3 linked regions of the Methylosarcina fibrata AML-C10 genome follow. The protein of the gene in region 3 binds, or shares a complex with, the protein of the main gene of each other region. Links are inferred from orthologs where the notes say so. Each region holds a gene or a part of one and is shown on either strand. Other genes may lie near its edges.

Region 1 (3,917 bases), 460 kb from region 3 along the record:
AGCGCCGAATCCAGCACCCCTGGCTGAGCAATGCCGGATGGCCGCAGTCCCTGGCCGCAGCGACTTGATTCAGCAGGCGTAAAACGAAGTCCCGGGACGGCATTCTCAAGCCGTTGACCTGAAACCAGCGCCGAACGGCCAACTGCTGCCGGGCGCCGTCGAACATCCGCAAACGGCTGATGCTCAGGGTGTTGTCGGCGGGATCGAAGATTTGCTCGAAAATTTCGCCGGCCAGTTCCGTCACCAGCGTTTCGGCCTCGGCGCAATGGCGTGCGGCCCTGGCCACGGTCACGGCGCAGCCCGGCCAGCGCTGTTTCAACAAAGGCAGGACTTCGTTGCGCAGGAAGTTACGGTCGTAGTCGCTGCGCTGATTGGTCGGATCCTCCACCCAGTGCAGGCGGTGGCGATCCGCGTAATCGAAAATGGCCCGTTTCGGCGTCTGCAGCAGCGGCCTCAGCAAACGGCCGCGGCCGAAAGCCATGCTTTCGGGCATCCCCGAAAGCCCCCGCAAACCGCTGCCCCGCATCAATTGCAGCAGCACGGTTTCCAGTTGATCCTCCAGATGCTGGGCGGACAGCAGAGCATCGTCGACGTCGACCAGATCCTTTAAAGCGGCGTAGCGGGCGTTCCGGGCGGCTTCTTCGGGACTTTCCCTATTGCCCGCAACCGCATCGACGCGCAGCAAAATAAATCCGACCGCCAGCTCCTCCGCCGTTTTGGCGGTATGCGCCGCCCATGCATCCGCATCGGGCTGGAGACCGTGATGCACGTACACGGCGGTAATCCTGTCGTGAAGACGCGGGGAAGAAGCGGCCAAATGAAGCAGAACGTGCGAATCGATGCCGCCGCTGTAGGCGACATAGATGCGCCGCAGCGGCTCGAACCGGGCCAGAGCGGATTCCAGAAAACCGGCCGAGAGTGACACTGCCCTGAAATCGGATGGATTAGACGTCGAAGACAAGCCGGGGGCAAAACGATCGTTTATGCATTGGTCGGCTCGCCTGCCACTGGTGGATTATTTCACCGGCTCTTCGGTATACACGCCGAAGTTCATGATCCTCTGGTAGCGTTTTTCCAGCAAGGCATCCATGTCTTCCAGTTTCAGTTCCGCCAGATGGCGGATCAACGCTTCCTTCAGATTGGCCGAGGTCGCATGAAAATTCCGGTGCCCGCCGCCCACGGGCTCGCGAACGACCTCGTCCAGAAAACCCTGTTCTCGGATGCGGTCGGAAGTGATGCCCATGGCCTCGGCCGCCAGTTGCGACTTGTCCGCGCTTTTCCATAAGATGGAAGCACACCCTTCCGGAGAAATCACCGAATAGGTGCTGTATTCCAGCATGATCAGCCGGTCGCCGACGCCGATCGCCAGGGCGCCGCCCGAACCGCCCTCGCCGGTAATCGTGCAGATGATGGGCGTTCTCAGTTTGGCCATTTCGAACAGATTGCGGGCGATCGCCTCGCTCTGGCCGCGTTCTTCCGCGCCGATGCCGGGATAGGCGCCCGGAGTGTCGATCAGGCAAATCAGCGGCAATTTGAACCGTTCCGCCATTTTCATCACCCGCAAGGCCTTGCGGTAACCTTCCGGACGGGGCATGCCGAAATTCCGATAGATTTTTTCCTTGGTATCGCGCCCCTTCTGATGACCGACCACCATCACCGGATGATCGTCAAGGCGCGCCAGACCGCACACAATGGCCGGATCGTCGGCATAAGCGCGGTCGCCGTGCAGTTCATGAAAATCGGTGAACATATGCTCGATGTAATCCAGCGTATAAGGGCGGCCGGGATGCCGCGACAACTGGGAAATCTGCCAGTCGGTAAGATTCGAAAAAATCGACTCGGTCAAGGACTGGCTCCTTTCCTCCAATTGCCGGATGGCATCGGAAATATTGATGCCGTTGTCGAACTCGACGTTGCGCAGTTCTTTAATCTTCGCTTCCAGTTCGGCGATCGGTTGTTCGAAATCGAGAAATTTTAAATCCATGGAGATCGGGTCTACGGTGATAATAATTGTAATGGGGTAAAAACGGGAAATATTCCGGTAATTATACCCGATTCAACAAGATAGCCGCCATATTTGTAAGAATCTGGTTTTGACCGGACAATGTTAAGTATCCGTTTGGATTGAACGGGCATTGACGGTCTCAGACCGGCCAAATTCAGCCTTTCATAGGTTTTTTGCTCAATATCCGAATAGATATTGAAAGCCGACATTTAATGTTGGTATAAACGGCGCCGACAACTGGACAGGCGAGTAGATCACTAGGGCTTTGGCCACGAATTGAGTGCGGTTTTTTGTATATTTTCGATCAAGGTTGTGATTTGCTCGTCCAGCATAAATCGCAATTCCCATTCCAACGCCCAATCGGCGGGCAGGCCAGCAATCTGATGGTGCTCGATATAGCTTTGCTTGAGTTGGGCCTGGAATTCCGAGACTTGCTCTGCGCTTTCCCGGCGTTCGCCTAGCAAAATTTCCGCAGACTGTTCCAGCGCCAGCGACAGCGCTGCGTCGAAGGCGCGGCTATGCTGTTGCAGCGCAGCGGGAAAATGGCTAAATTGCTGTCCACTCAGCAGGCGGTAGCGTTTCCTGACCTGCAACAGAGCCGATAGTTTATCGGCATCGCGGATAATTTCTCGCAGTGCCGTTCTTTCGTGAGCCTTGGCCGGCAAGCGAGCGTCCGGTTCCAATACGGCATGGGCCAGAAGGTCATGCGCGGCCGCCAAATCTTTTTCCGCCGCCAGGCGTAAAGGCAGGGTATAGGTCAACAGATGGCCAGGATCGGGCAGACGCACCGTGAGTTTTGCCAAGGTGCGTAATGCCGCGATGCAATGGTGGCGCGCCAGCACAGAGGAACGCCGGGGCCACAAGGCATAGTCGAGCACACCCATGACGATCAAGCCAAGCAAAATGCCGATGATCCGATCGCGGGGCAGGTATAAATCCGTGACCGCGCCGAAATCGTGCAACACGAAGAGGGCGAAGGAGAAACCGAGTTGCCGGCCCAGATAGGCGATGCGATCGCTGCCGGCGGTAATCCAGGCCGACAAGGCCCAGAACGGCGCAGTGGCCAGCGCGAAGCCGATGATGGTGTCGAATTGCGGTTGCAACACCAGTACATAAAGGTAGGCGCACAGGCCGCCGATGGCGGCGCCGGATATACGCAACAGCGACAGGCGATAGTCTGCGCCGAGGCTGGTTTGCGCCGCCACCAGACAGGTTGGGATCGCGGTGTTGATATCCGGCCAGTTCAGGCCTTGCACGATCAGCATGCACAAGATCGCGCCCAAGGAAAATTTGATGCCGAATTGCAGGCTGTCGGCATGCGAGGCCCAAAATTCGTAGTCCAGCCAGGCCGGCCGCCAACTTGCCATGCCATCAGCGCTGTCGTCTTGTTCGGCAGGTTTATCACCGCTCACGACGAGATGGTGCAATTGGCTGTTCAAGGTGGCAATGACTTGTAGGGCTCGCCAGAAAGCGGTCAGTATGGAAGGATGGCTTAACCGCGAATAATCATGTAGTATTTCGTTGTTCAATAAAATCTCGATGGACTCGGCAACGTCGAGGTTTTCTTTCACGCCTTGCCGCAGTAACGAGCAGGCCTTTTGCAGAGCCTGATAGACGCGCAGTTTTTCCGGATTCATCGGTTGCGTACGATAGTCTGCCGCCAGGCTTTGATCCAGCCAGACGGCCAGTTGGCACAGGCCGTCGATTTCCTGCAACAAGGCCAGGTAAGTATCGTGGTGCCGGCGCATGGACGGATGCACCAGCTCGGCATGGCCCAGCAAGGCTTGCAGTTTACCGAACTGGCCTGCCCCCGCCGCCCCGTGGGTTGCTTTTTGCTGTCCTGCGACACCGCTGTCGGCCAAACGGCCGCTGAAAATGGCTTCCACCGCCGCCAGCTGCTCCGCCATGCCGG
Region 2 (3,933 bases), 1.0 Mb from region 3 along the record:
CCGGACAGAATCAACTGCCCTCCCGGCGCGAGCAAGGCGCAAATCCTGTCGCTCAACTCGCACAACGGCTTGGCCAGAATATTGGCCAGGACGACGTCGGCCTGAAGCGCCGGCAATTGTTCCGGCAAAAAACAGTGGATCTTATCCTGCACGTTGTTCTTGACGGCATTGCTTTCGGTGGCGGTCAGGGCCTGGGGATCGATGTCCACCGCGTAAGCCGACCGGGCGCCCAGGAGGATGCCGGCGACCGCCAGAATGCCCGAACCGCAGCCGTAATCGATCAGGGTTTTACCGGTCAGGTCGTGGCCGGCCAGCCATTCGAGGCACAAAGCCGTGGTCGGATGGGTGCCGGTGCCGAAAGCAAGGCCGGGGTCGAGAGTCAGGCACACGGTGCCGGGCTCGGCCTGCTCCTGGCCGGTAGGGCAGACCCAGAGCCTTTCGGCAAATTTCATCGGATGGTAATGCTCCATCCAGGCCCGCTCCCATGGCTGATCCTCAATCCGCTCATGGCGCCATTCGCGCAGGAGCTCCGGCCGGTATTTCGCGCGTGCCGCGGCAGCGATCAGATCGGGCTCGGCATCGATTTCGAACAGCGCAATCACTTCCGTATGGCTCCAGATGACCGTTTCTCCGATGCCGGGCTCGTACACCGGCTCGTCCTCGGCATCCATGTAGGTAACCGACACCGCACCCAGATCGCTGAGCAGGTCGGCCAGCGCGGGCGCGGTGTCTTTATCGGTAATGACGGAAATTTGATGCCAGGTCATAAGATGAATTTTCAGAGGGTGCCAGTACAGGGTGAGGACGTCACCCTGTTTGCAAAAAGCCTCAGCTCAGGCCGAGTTTCTTTTCCAGGTAATGGATGTTCTGGCCTCCGGCCGCGAACGCGCTGTCGTTCATGATGTCATGCTGCAGCGGAATATTGGTTTTGATGCCGTCGATGATGATTTCGCTTAACGCCGTGTTCATTCGGGCAATCGCACTGGCGCGATTCTCGCCGTGCGCGATCAGCTTGCCGATCATCGAGTCGTAATAAGGCGGCACCTTGTACCCATTGTAAATATGCGTTTCGCAGCGGATGCCCGGCCCGCCCGGCATATGGAACTGCTCGATCGTGCCGGGACACGGCATGAACGTCTTCGGATCTTCGGCGTTCAGGCGGCATTCGATCGCATGGCCGCGCATGACGACCTGGTCCTGGGTGATCGACAAAGGCTCGCCGGCGGCAATCCTAAGTTGTTCCTTGACGATGTCGAAACCGGTGACCATCTCGGTGACCGGATGTTCGACCTGGACGCGGGTGTTCATTTCGATAAAGTAGAATTCCCCGTTTTCATAAAGAAATTCGAAGGTACCCGCGCCCAGATAGCCGATGTCGAGACAGGCTTTCGCGCAACGCTCGCCCATGAGCTTGCGCTGCTCTTCGGTGATACCCGGAGCCGGCGCTTCTTCCACCACTTTCTGATGGCGGCGCTGCATCGAGCAGTCGCGCTCGCCCAGATGGATGGCGTTGCCGTGCGCATCGGCCATCACCTGAAATTCGATATGGCGCGGATTTTCCAGAAACTTTTCCATATAGACCGTGGCGTTGCCGAAAGCGCTACCGGCTTCGGCCTTGGTCATCTCGATCGCGCTCAGCAAAGCCGCTTCGGTATGGACCGTGCGCATGCCCCGGCCGCCGCCGCCGCCAGCCGCCTTGATGATCACCGGATAACCGATTTCCGCGGCCAGCTTCAGGTTTTTTTCCGGATTGTCGCTCAATGGGTCGCCATTGCCCGGCACGCAGGGAATACCTGCCGCCTGCATGGCTTTTTTGGCGGAAATTTTATCGCCCATCATACGGATGGTGTCGGCATTCGGACCGATGAAAACGAAACCGCTCTGTTTCACTTTTTCGGAAAAATCGGCATTTTCCGACAAAAAGCCGTAGCCCGGATGGATGGCCTCGGCGTCGGTGACTTCCGCCGCGCTAATGATGGCAGGAATGTTCAGATAGCTGTCGGCCGACGGCGCCGGTCCGATGCAGACCGATTCATCGGCCAGGCGCACATGTTTCAGATTGCGGTCCGCCTCCGAATGCACGGCCACGACCTTGACGCCCAACTCGCGGCAGGCCCGTAAAATACGTAAAGCAATTTCGCCCCGATTGGCGATCACGATCTTGTCAAACATGAATCCCTCGCCCGGTTAGTTTATTCAATGATGAACAAGGGTTGGCCGTATTCGACCGGCTGGCCGTTTTCGACCATAATTTTGGTCACGATGCCGCTTTTGTCCGCCTCGATCTGATTGAGGATCTTCATCGCTTCGATGATGCACAAGGTATCGCCGACCTGAACTTTTTGACCGACGTCGGTGAACACTTTGGCGCCGGGTGAGGCGGACCGGTAAAACGTTCCCACCATCGGCGACTTGACCACGTGACCGCTAATCTTCTCCTCGGCCGGGGTCGCGGCAGACGGCGCGGCCATCGGCGCGGCCGACGGGGCGGGCGCCGGCGCCGAAGCATAGACGACGGGCGCCGCGGCGCTTGAATAACGGCTGATACGGATGGCTTCTTCTCCTTCCTTAATCTCCAACTCGGCAATGTCCGATTCTTCGATGATCTCTATGAGTTTTTTTATTTTTCTAATATCCATGGGTTATGGTCTCTCGGCTAATATCTGATGAGCGGCCTGTAAGGCCAGTTCGTATCCCGTTGCACCTAATCCGCAAATAACGCCTTTGGCGATATCCGAAAAATAGGAATGTTTTCTAAAAGGTTCGCGCGCATGCACGTTCGATAAATGAACCTCGATAAAAGGAATTTTTGTCGCCAGCAAGGCGTCGCGAACGGCGACGCTGGTATGGGTGAAAGCCGCCGGATTGATGATGATGAAGTCGGCCCGGTCGTGATAAGCCTGATGGATCAACTCGACGATTTCGTGCTCTGCGTTGTTTTGATGGAAATGAAGGCAGTGATTCAGCTCCCCGGCCATTTTTTCCAGGGATTGCCTGATGTCTGTCAGCGTCTTGTTACCGTAGTGGCCAGGTTCGCGGATACCCAATAAATTCAAATTCGGTCCATTCAATACGATAATCGTCGCCATTCGCTTTTTTAAAAACCCTTCTAATGATGCAATTTTAGGGCGGTAATTTTGCCTAAATTGAAAAGTATTGTCCAGATATTCTATTTTTCTTGCCAGATCGCGGAAGAAGTCCGGCGTTTAGGAGCAGTTTCTGCCCGATAGGCCGCCCGTGGGGAGTACCGAAGCTCCCCTTCCGCACGGCCGGGCGCGCGCGTTTTCTGCGCCGATCAAGACAATCCGGACAAAAAAGAAGCATCGATCCGGCAGCCGCCCACTTCGGGACGATCCAGAACGTCCTGCGCGAAATCCCGGTAAGTGGGAAGCTGGAAGGCAATACGGGTAATTTTGCCGCCGACAAACTCGAACTCCATCGCGCCGCCTTTGTCCCTGGGGCTCCCGGCTTGGGTGGTAAACAACAGAATGCCGACATTGCCGGCCGGGTTGTCGCTCGACTGTCTCGGGACGGGGCGGGCGCAACTCAGTTCGTCGATCATCAAGCCCGATAACGCCTGAGCCAACTGGCGCGCGTTTACGATCAGCCCTTCTCCCGGAATTTCGGTCACCGCCGCCGGGACTGCCGGGGGTTTGGCCGCTTCGGGCACGTCTTTGACCGCCTCAGAAACCGCCGTTTTTTCCTCGGAAGCGGCCCCGTTCGCAGCGCCTTCCTGTGCCGGAGCCGGAATTGGAGTCGGCGGATTCAACAGTTTTTCCAGGCCGAAGTTCCCCAGATGATTCTGCAGCAATACGGTGCCGTCGCCCTTTTGGGCCGTCGTCAGGAGAGGATACAACTGCCGCTCCATTTCGGTGACGTTGGTGTTTTTCAACACGGCCAGCCATTGCCTTTCAATCGACTTGAGCGGCGTCA
Region 3 (5,988 bases):
GCATGCACGCGTTTGCCCGGAAAATGCTCATGCAGGTATTCGGCCAGGGTGCCGACCGCCTGAGGGTTGTGTCCGACGTCCAGGAGGATCGGAACATCGCCGTCGATCAACTGAAAACGACCGGGTAGGCGAGTCGCCGCCAGACCCGTACGGATGGACGCGTCGCTGACCGGCAGCCTGTCCTGGAGCAGGGATACCGACAATAGCACGGACGAAGCGTTGCGATACTGGTGTTCGCCTTTCAAAGCCGGTTCCGGTAAATGCAAACATTGTTGCCGATCGGCGCTCCAGTGCCATTCATTCCCGTGTTTGTGGTACCTGAAATCCCGGCCGATGCAATACAGCCGGGCTTTTTTGCTTTCGGCCGTCTGAAAGATCGAAAAGGGTGGGTCCGGATCGCCGACAATGGCCGGAGTCGCCGCCCTGAAAATGCCGGCCTTCTCCCTGCCGATGTCTTCCCGCGTCGGTCCCAGCCAGTCGGTATGATCGATGCCGATGCTGCTGATCAGCGAGACGTCGGGGTCGATGATATTGACCGCATCGAGCCGCCCGCCCAAGCCGACCTCCAGTAATTGGATGTCGACTTTCGATCGAAAGAACAGATCAAGGGCGGCCAGGGTCCCGAACTCGAAATAGCTTAAGGTGACGTCGCCGCGCACCGCCTCGATACGGGTGAAGGCGGCGCAAATCGCAGCGTCCTCTACCGGCTGGCCGTCGATTTTAATGCGTTCGTTGTACTTCAGGATATGAGGCGAGGTATAGGCGCCCACCCGATAACCCTGGGCCCGATAGATCGCTTCCAGATAGGCGACGCAGGAACCCTTGCCGTTGGTGCCGGCTACCGTGACGGTGACCGGCTTGAGATAATCCGGATTCAGTTTGGAAAAAACGTTGGCGGCCCGTTCCAGTCCGAGGTCTATCGCCAAAGGATGCAAGCTTTCCTGCCAATCCAGCCAGCCCTTCAGGGTATCAAAATGCTGCATTAACCGATTGCGCCCGGATGCAGTCATTCATCCTGATCAAGATTCTGTTCGATATCGGTGGCTATGCTGTCCAGCAGCGGCTCCGTTTCGGGCGTTTCGGCAACCTCGTTCGCGTCGGTATCGGGGACGGCAAGGGCCGGGGCAAAGGCCGGCGTTCGGCCTGCCGTCAGCATGGCCAGAATGCTCGCTATTTTATCGCGCATTTCCCGCCGGTCGATAATCATGTCGATGGCGCCGTGTTCCTGAAGAAATTCGCTGCGCTGAAAGCCTTCGGGCAATTTTTCGCGCACCGTTTGCTCGATGACCCGGGGACCGGCGAAGCCGATCAGGGCGTTCGGCTCGGCTACGTTGATGTCGCCGAGCATCGCCAGACTGGCGGAAACGCCTCCCATCGTCGGGTCGGTCATAAAGGAAATATAAGGAATGCCGTGCTCGGACAGTTTGGTGAGCGCTGCGCTGGTTTTCGCCATCTGGAACAGCGAATACAGCGATTCCTGCATGCGTGCGCCGCCGCTGGCGGTAAAGACGATGAACGGAATGCCCAGCTCCAGGCTTTTGTTGACGCCGCGGATAAAGCGTTCACCGACGACCGAGCCCATCGAGCCGCCCATGAAGTTGAAATCGAAGGCGGCCGCGACAATACCCCGGCCTTTCAGCTTGCCCTTGATGACGACCAGAGCGTCGTTTTCCTTGGTTTGTTTTTGCGCCTGGGCGATGCGGTCCTTGTATTTCTTGCTGTCCTTGAATTTTAACGGATCGACCGGTTTTACGCCTTTGCCGATTTCTTCACGCTCTTCTTCATCGAGAAAGATGTCCAGCCTCGTTCTCGCCGGAATGCGCATGTGATGTTCGCATTTCGGACAGACGCTCAGGTTTCTTTCCAGTTCCAGGTTGTAGAGTATTGCATTGCAACTGGGACATTTGTTCCATAATCCTTCGGGAACGGTCCCTTTTTTATTGGAGTTTTCTGTTCGAATTGTGGATGGAACCAGTTTCTGAAACCAACTCATCGTCTTCTATCTGCCTCTTCGTACTTCATTGGGATCATGCCGTTGCCGTCGAATTGTCCATCGCCCGGCGCATGGCCGTTAACAATTCGACGATTTCAATTTTAGCGCGCTCGGGATCATCCAGATTGTTTTCTATTTTGCTGATCAGGGCGCTGCCGATCACGACGCCATCGCCGATGTCCGCAATTATTTTTGCCGTCTCGGCATCCTTGACGCCGAAACCGATGCCGACCGGAAGAGCGGCGTTGGCCCTGATTTGTTTCAGTTTTTTTTCCACGTCCGCGATGTCCAGATGCCCGGCGCCGGTAACGCCCTTCAGCGACACGTAATAAAGATAGCCGCTGCCGATCCTGGACATTTTCCGGATGCGCTCGTCGCTGCTGTTGGGCGCTAAGAGAAAGATCGGGTCGATGCCCCGCGCCTTGAGCAGAGCCCCGCATTCCTCGCCCTCTTCGGGCGGCAGGTCGACCGTCAAAATGCCGTCCACTTCGGCCCGCTGAGCCGCATTGGCGAAATCTTCATAGCCCATCGCTTCGATCGGATTCAAATAGCCCATCAGCACCACCGGCGTTTTCCGGTCGATTTTTCGAAATTCCATCGCCATCGCCAGGGTCCGCCGCAGGCTCATCTTATGGGCGAGGGCGCGTTCGCTGGCGCGCTGGATGACCGGACCGTCCGCCATCGGGTCGGAAAAAGGCACGCCCAGTTCGATCACGTCGACGCCGGCCTTGACCATCGCATGCATCATCGGCACCGTGAAATCGGGATGGGGGTCGCCGGCGGTAATGAACGGAATCAGAGCCTTGCGGCCCGCTTTCGACAATTCTTCAAATTTGGCGGCTAATCGGCTCACAGTTCTATCCCCTCGCGCTTGGCCATGGTTTGCATATCTTTGTCGCCGCGACCGGACAGGTTGACAATAATGGTCTGGTCTTTGTTCATTTTCGGAGCCAGTTTCATCGTATAAGCCATCGCATGGCTTGACTCCAGCGCGGGAATGATGCCTTCCGTACGGGTCAGGGCGTAGAAGCCTTCCAGCGCCTCGTTGTCGGTGATGTTGACGTAGTTGGCGCGGCCGGTGTCCTTGAGCCAAGCGTGTTCGGGCCCGACTCCGGGATAATCGAGCCCGGCCGAAATGGAATGAGTCTCGATGATTTCGCCGTCGTCGTCGGCCATTAAATAGGTGCGGTTGCCATGCAGCACGCCGGGCCGGCCTGCGCACAGCGGAGCGGAATGGCGGCCGGTGGCGACGCCGTCGCCTGCGGCTTCGACGCCGTACAATTGCACCGACGGATCGTCGATGAACGGATAAAACAGGCCGATCGCGTTGGAGCCGCCGCCGACGCAGGCCACCAGGGCGTCCGGAAGGCGTCCGGTCATTTCCCGGCACTGCTGTTTGGCTTCCCGGCCGATAATGGCCTGGAAATCCCGAACCATCGCAGGGTAGGGGTGCGGGCCTGCGACCGTGCCGATGATGTAAAACGTATTGTCGACGTTGGTTACCCAGTCCCGCAGTGCCTCATTCAGAGCATCTTTCAACGTCTTCGAGCCCGATTCGACTGCGACGACTTTGGCGCCCAAGAGTTTCATCCGGTAAACGTTCAGGGACTGGCGGGCGACGTCGACCGCGCCCATGTACACGACGCATTCCAGGCCCAGCCGCGCGGCCACGGTGGCTGTGGCGACGCCGTGCTGGCCGGCGCCGGTTTCGGCGATGATCCGGGTTTTGCCCATGCGCTTGGCCAGCAGCGCCTGGCCGACGGTATTGTTGATCTTGTGCGAGCCGGTATGGTTGAGGTCTTCCCGCTTCAAATAGATTTGCGCGCCGCCGAGTTCCCGGCTCCAGCGTTCGGCATGATACAAAGGCGACGGCCGGCCGACGTAATGCTGCAAATCGGCATCCAGTTCGGCGAGAAATTCGGGATCTTTCAAATACCGCTGATAAGCGGCGTTGAGCTCCTGAATGGGCGGTATCAGCGTTTCCGCGACGAAGATGCCGCCGTAAGGGCCGAAATGGCCCCGCTCATCGGGCATGGTATATTGTGCTGTCATATTATTTTTCTATCACCCTCGTTAACTTCCGACATGAATGCCGCCATTTTGGCTGCATCCTTCACACCTTTTTCGGCTTCCACGCCACTGCTCACATCCAACGCATACGGTTTTACCGTATGTATCGCCTTTCTTGCATTGCCCGCTTCCAGCCCGCCGGCCAGCACGATAGGCAAGGCGCAATTTTCCGGAATCAACTCCCAGTCGAACCGGCTGCCGCTGCCGCCTTGGACGCCGGGATGCCAGGCGTCGAGCAACAAACCGGCGGCATCGTTATATTGCCGGGCCAGCGCCGGGATATCGGTGCCCGGCCGCATGCGTACCGCCTTGATGTAGCGCTTGCCATAGCGCCGGCAGGTCTCGGCCGATTCGTCGCCGTGAAACTGCAAACAGTCGACCGGAACTCTTCGTAAAACTTCTCGAATGCGGGATTCTTCTTCATCGACGAACAGGGCCACCACCGAAACGAAGGCGGGGAGGGCTTCGACCATGCGGACGGCCTGAGCGATTTCCACGTTTCTCGGGCTGGGCGGATAAAACACCAGGCCGATCGCATCCACGCCAAGGCGAGCGGCACAGACCGCATCCTCGACACGAGTAAAACCGCAAATTTTAACGCGAGTCCGCATAAAAGTGATATCGGAATTTAACAAAAAACCAAGCGCATTAGAATAACATAAAACCGTTCTATGATTGGACTCAAATTATTGGCGGCTTAAGGTCCCGTCTAATCGACCGGTTCTTCGGCGGCAGGAACTCTTATCCCGGCAACGGCTGCCGGGATAAAAGGTGCGATTAAAGCATTTCTGAATGCGCGGCCGATGGTTTACAATGCTCCAATCGTATCGAAAGCAGAGCGGATGGCTCCGGCAAAAGGGCGGGAATTATCAGGCAATGCGCGGCGTTGATCGTTGAACTACCTGTCTCATCACATGAATAAATTAAAATGCGCAGTCATTGGCGCTGGGTATCTTGGAAAATTCCATGCCGAAAAATATGCTTCGTTGCCGGATTGCGAATTGGTCGCGGTCGTCGACACCAATGAAACAGCCGCGGCGAACGTCGCCGAAAAATACGGCGCGCAAGCCTTGACCGACTATCAAGCGCTGCTCGGGGCGGTCGATGCGGTCAGCGTGGTGGTGCCGACGACGCTTCATCACCAGGTGGCCAGAGACTTTTTGAATGCCGGCGCCCATGTTCTGGTGGAAAAGCCGATCACTGTTACGGTCGAGGAGGCCGATGAACTGATCGCCATTGCCGAACAGAAGGGGCTGATTCTGCAAGTGGGCCATCTGGAACGGTTCAATCCCGCCGTGCTGGGGCTCGACAAGGACGAGAAGCCGCTGTTCATCGAATCTCACCGCCTGTCGCCGTTCAATCCCCGCGCCAACGACGTCAGCGTGGTGCTGGATCTGATGATCCACGACATCGACATCATTCTGGCTCTGGTCGACTCCGAAGTCGAGCGCATCGATGCCAGCGGCACCGCGGTTCTGACTCAGGGCATCGACATTGCCAACGCCCGGCTTCTTTTTAAAAACGGCTGCGTGGCCAACGTCACCGCCAGCCGGATCAGTATGAAGATGGAACGCAAAATGCGCCTGTTCCGGCCGAGTTCCTACGTGTCGGTGGATTTCCAGAACCGTGTGCTGACCAAGCATCGCACCGGCATCCGGGAAATGTTCCCCGGCATTCCCGAAATAGTCACCGAGGAGTCCGTTTTTGAAAGCGGCGACGCCTTGCTGGAAGAAATCCGGCATTTTGTCCGTTGCATTCATCGCGGAGAGAACCCGCTGGTGTCGGGCGAAGCCGGACGGCGGGCCTTGGCGACGGCGATCAAGATCGGCGAGCTTTTGCATTAATCCGAAGCCCGTTTCGTTTCCGAATTCAAATCAACCGATTACCGAGTAATTAGAAAAGGCATGACAATGATACCGATGGTG

Evidence for each region. The genes of interacting proteins can lie anywhere in the genome.
Region 1: the proteins of accD (region 3) and accA are in contact, whole or in part, in a solved structure (PDB 8UXZ), measured with the Escherichia coli proteins. The link is inferred for Methylosarcina fibrata AML-C10 from one-to-one orthologs.
Region 2: the proteins of accD (region 3) and accC are in contact, whole or in part, in a solved structure (PDB 8UXZ), measured with the Escherichia coli proteins. The link is inferred for Methylosarcina fibrata AML-C10 from one-to-one orthologs.

Annotation. Positions count from the first base shown.
Region 1 is NZ_KB889965.1:1,651,239-1,655,155, forward strand. Bases 1-2,856 are described here. They hold accA (acetyl-CoA carboxylase carboxyl transferase subunit alpha), read right to left. Parts: upstream 1,985-2,856; coding sequence 1,016-1,984; downstream 1-1,015. Other genes in these bases: tilS (tRNA lysidine(34) synthetase TilS), read right to left, coding at 1-925; A3OW_RS0107920 (FUSC family protein), read right to left, coding at 2,263-2,856. Outside these bases: more of A3OW_RS0107920, read right to left, coding at 2,857-3,917. UniProt on the Escherichia coli protein: Component of the acetyl coenzyme A carboxylase (ACC) complex. First, biotin carboxylase catalyzes the carboxylation of biotin on its carrier protein (BCCP) and then the CO(2) group is transferred by the carboxyltransferase to acetyl-CoA to form malonyl-CoA.
Region 2 is NZ_KB889965.1:3,115,356-3,119,288, forward strand. Bases 1-2,872 are described here. They hold accC (acetyl-CoA carboxylase biotin carboxylase subunit), read right to left. Parts: upstream 2,173-2,872; coding sequence 829-2,172; downstream 1-828. Other genes in these bases: prmA (50S ribosomal protein L11 methyltransferase), read right to left, coding at 1-767; accB (acetyl-CoA carboxylase biotin carboxyl carrier protein), read right to left, coding at 2,193-2,639; aroQ (type II 3-dehydroquinate dehydratase), read right to left, coding at 2,643-2,872. Also shown: more of aroQ, read right to left, coding at 2,873-3,089; A3OW_RS0114720 (hypothetical protein), read right to left, coding at 3,296-3,933. UniProt on the Escherichia coli protein: This protein is a component of the acetyl coenzyme A carboxylase complex; first, biotin carboxylase catalyzes the carboxylation of the carrier protein and then the transcarboxylase transfers the carboxyl group to form malonyl-CoA.
Region 3 is NZ_KB889965.1:2,113,015-2,119,002, reverse strand. What follows is about bases 1-2,836. They hold accD (acetyl-CoA carboxylase, carboxyltransferase subunit beta), read right to left. Parts: upstream 1,994-2,836; coding sequence 1,007-1,993; downstream 1-1,006. Other genes in these bases: trpA (tryptophan synthase subunit alpha), read right to left, coding at 2,028-2,836; folC (bifunctional tetrahydrofolate synthase/dihydrofolate synthase), read right to left, coding at 1-983. Also shown: more of trpA, read right to left, coding at 2,837-2,846; trpB (tryptophan synthase subunit beta), read right to left, coding at 2,843-4,045; A3OW_RS0110105 (phosphoribosylanthranilate isomerase), read right to left, coding at 4,042-4,674; A3OW_RS0110100 (Gfo/Idh/MocA family protein), read left to right, coding at 4,978-5,907; A3OW_RS0110095 (DegT/DnrJ/EryC1/StrS family aminotransferase), read left to right, coding at 5,974-5,988.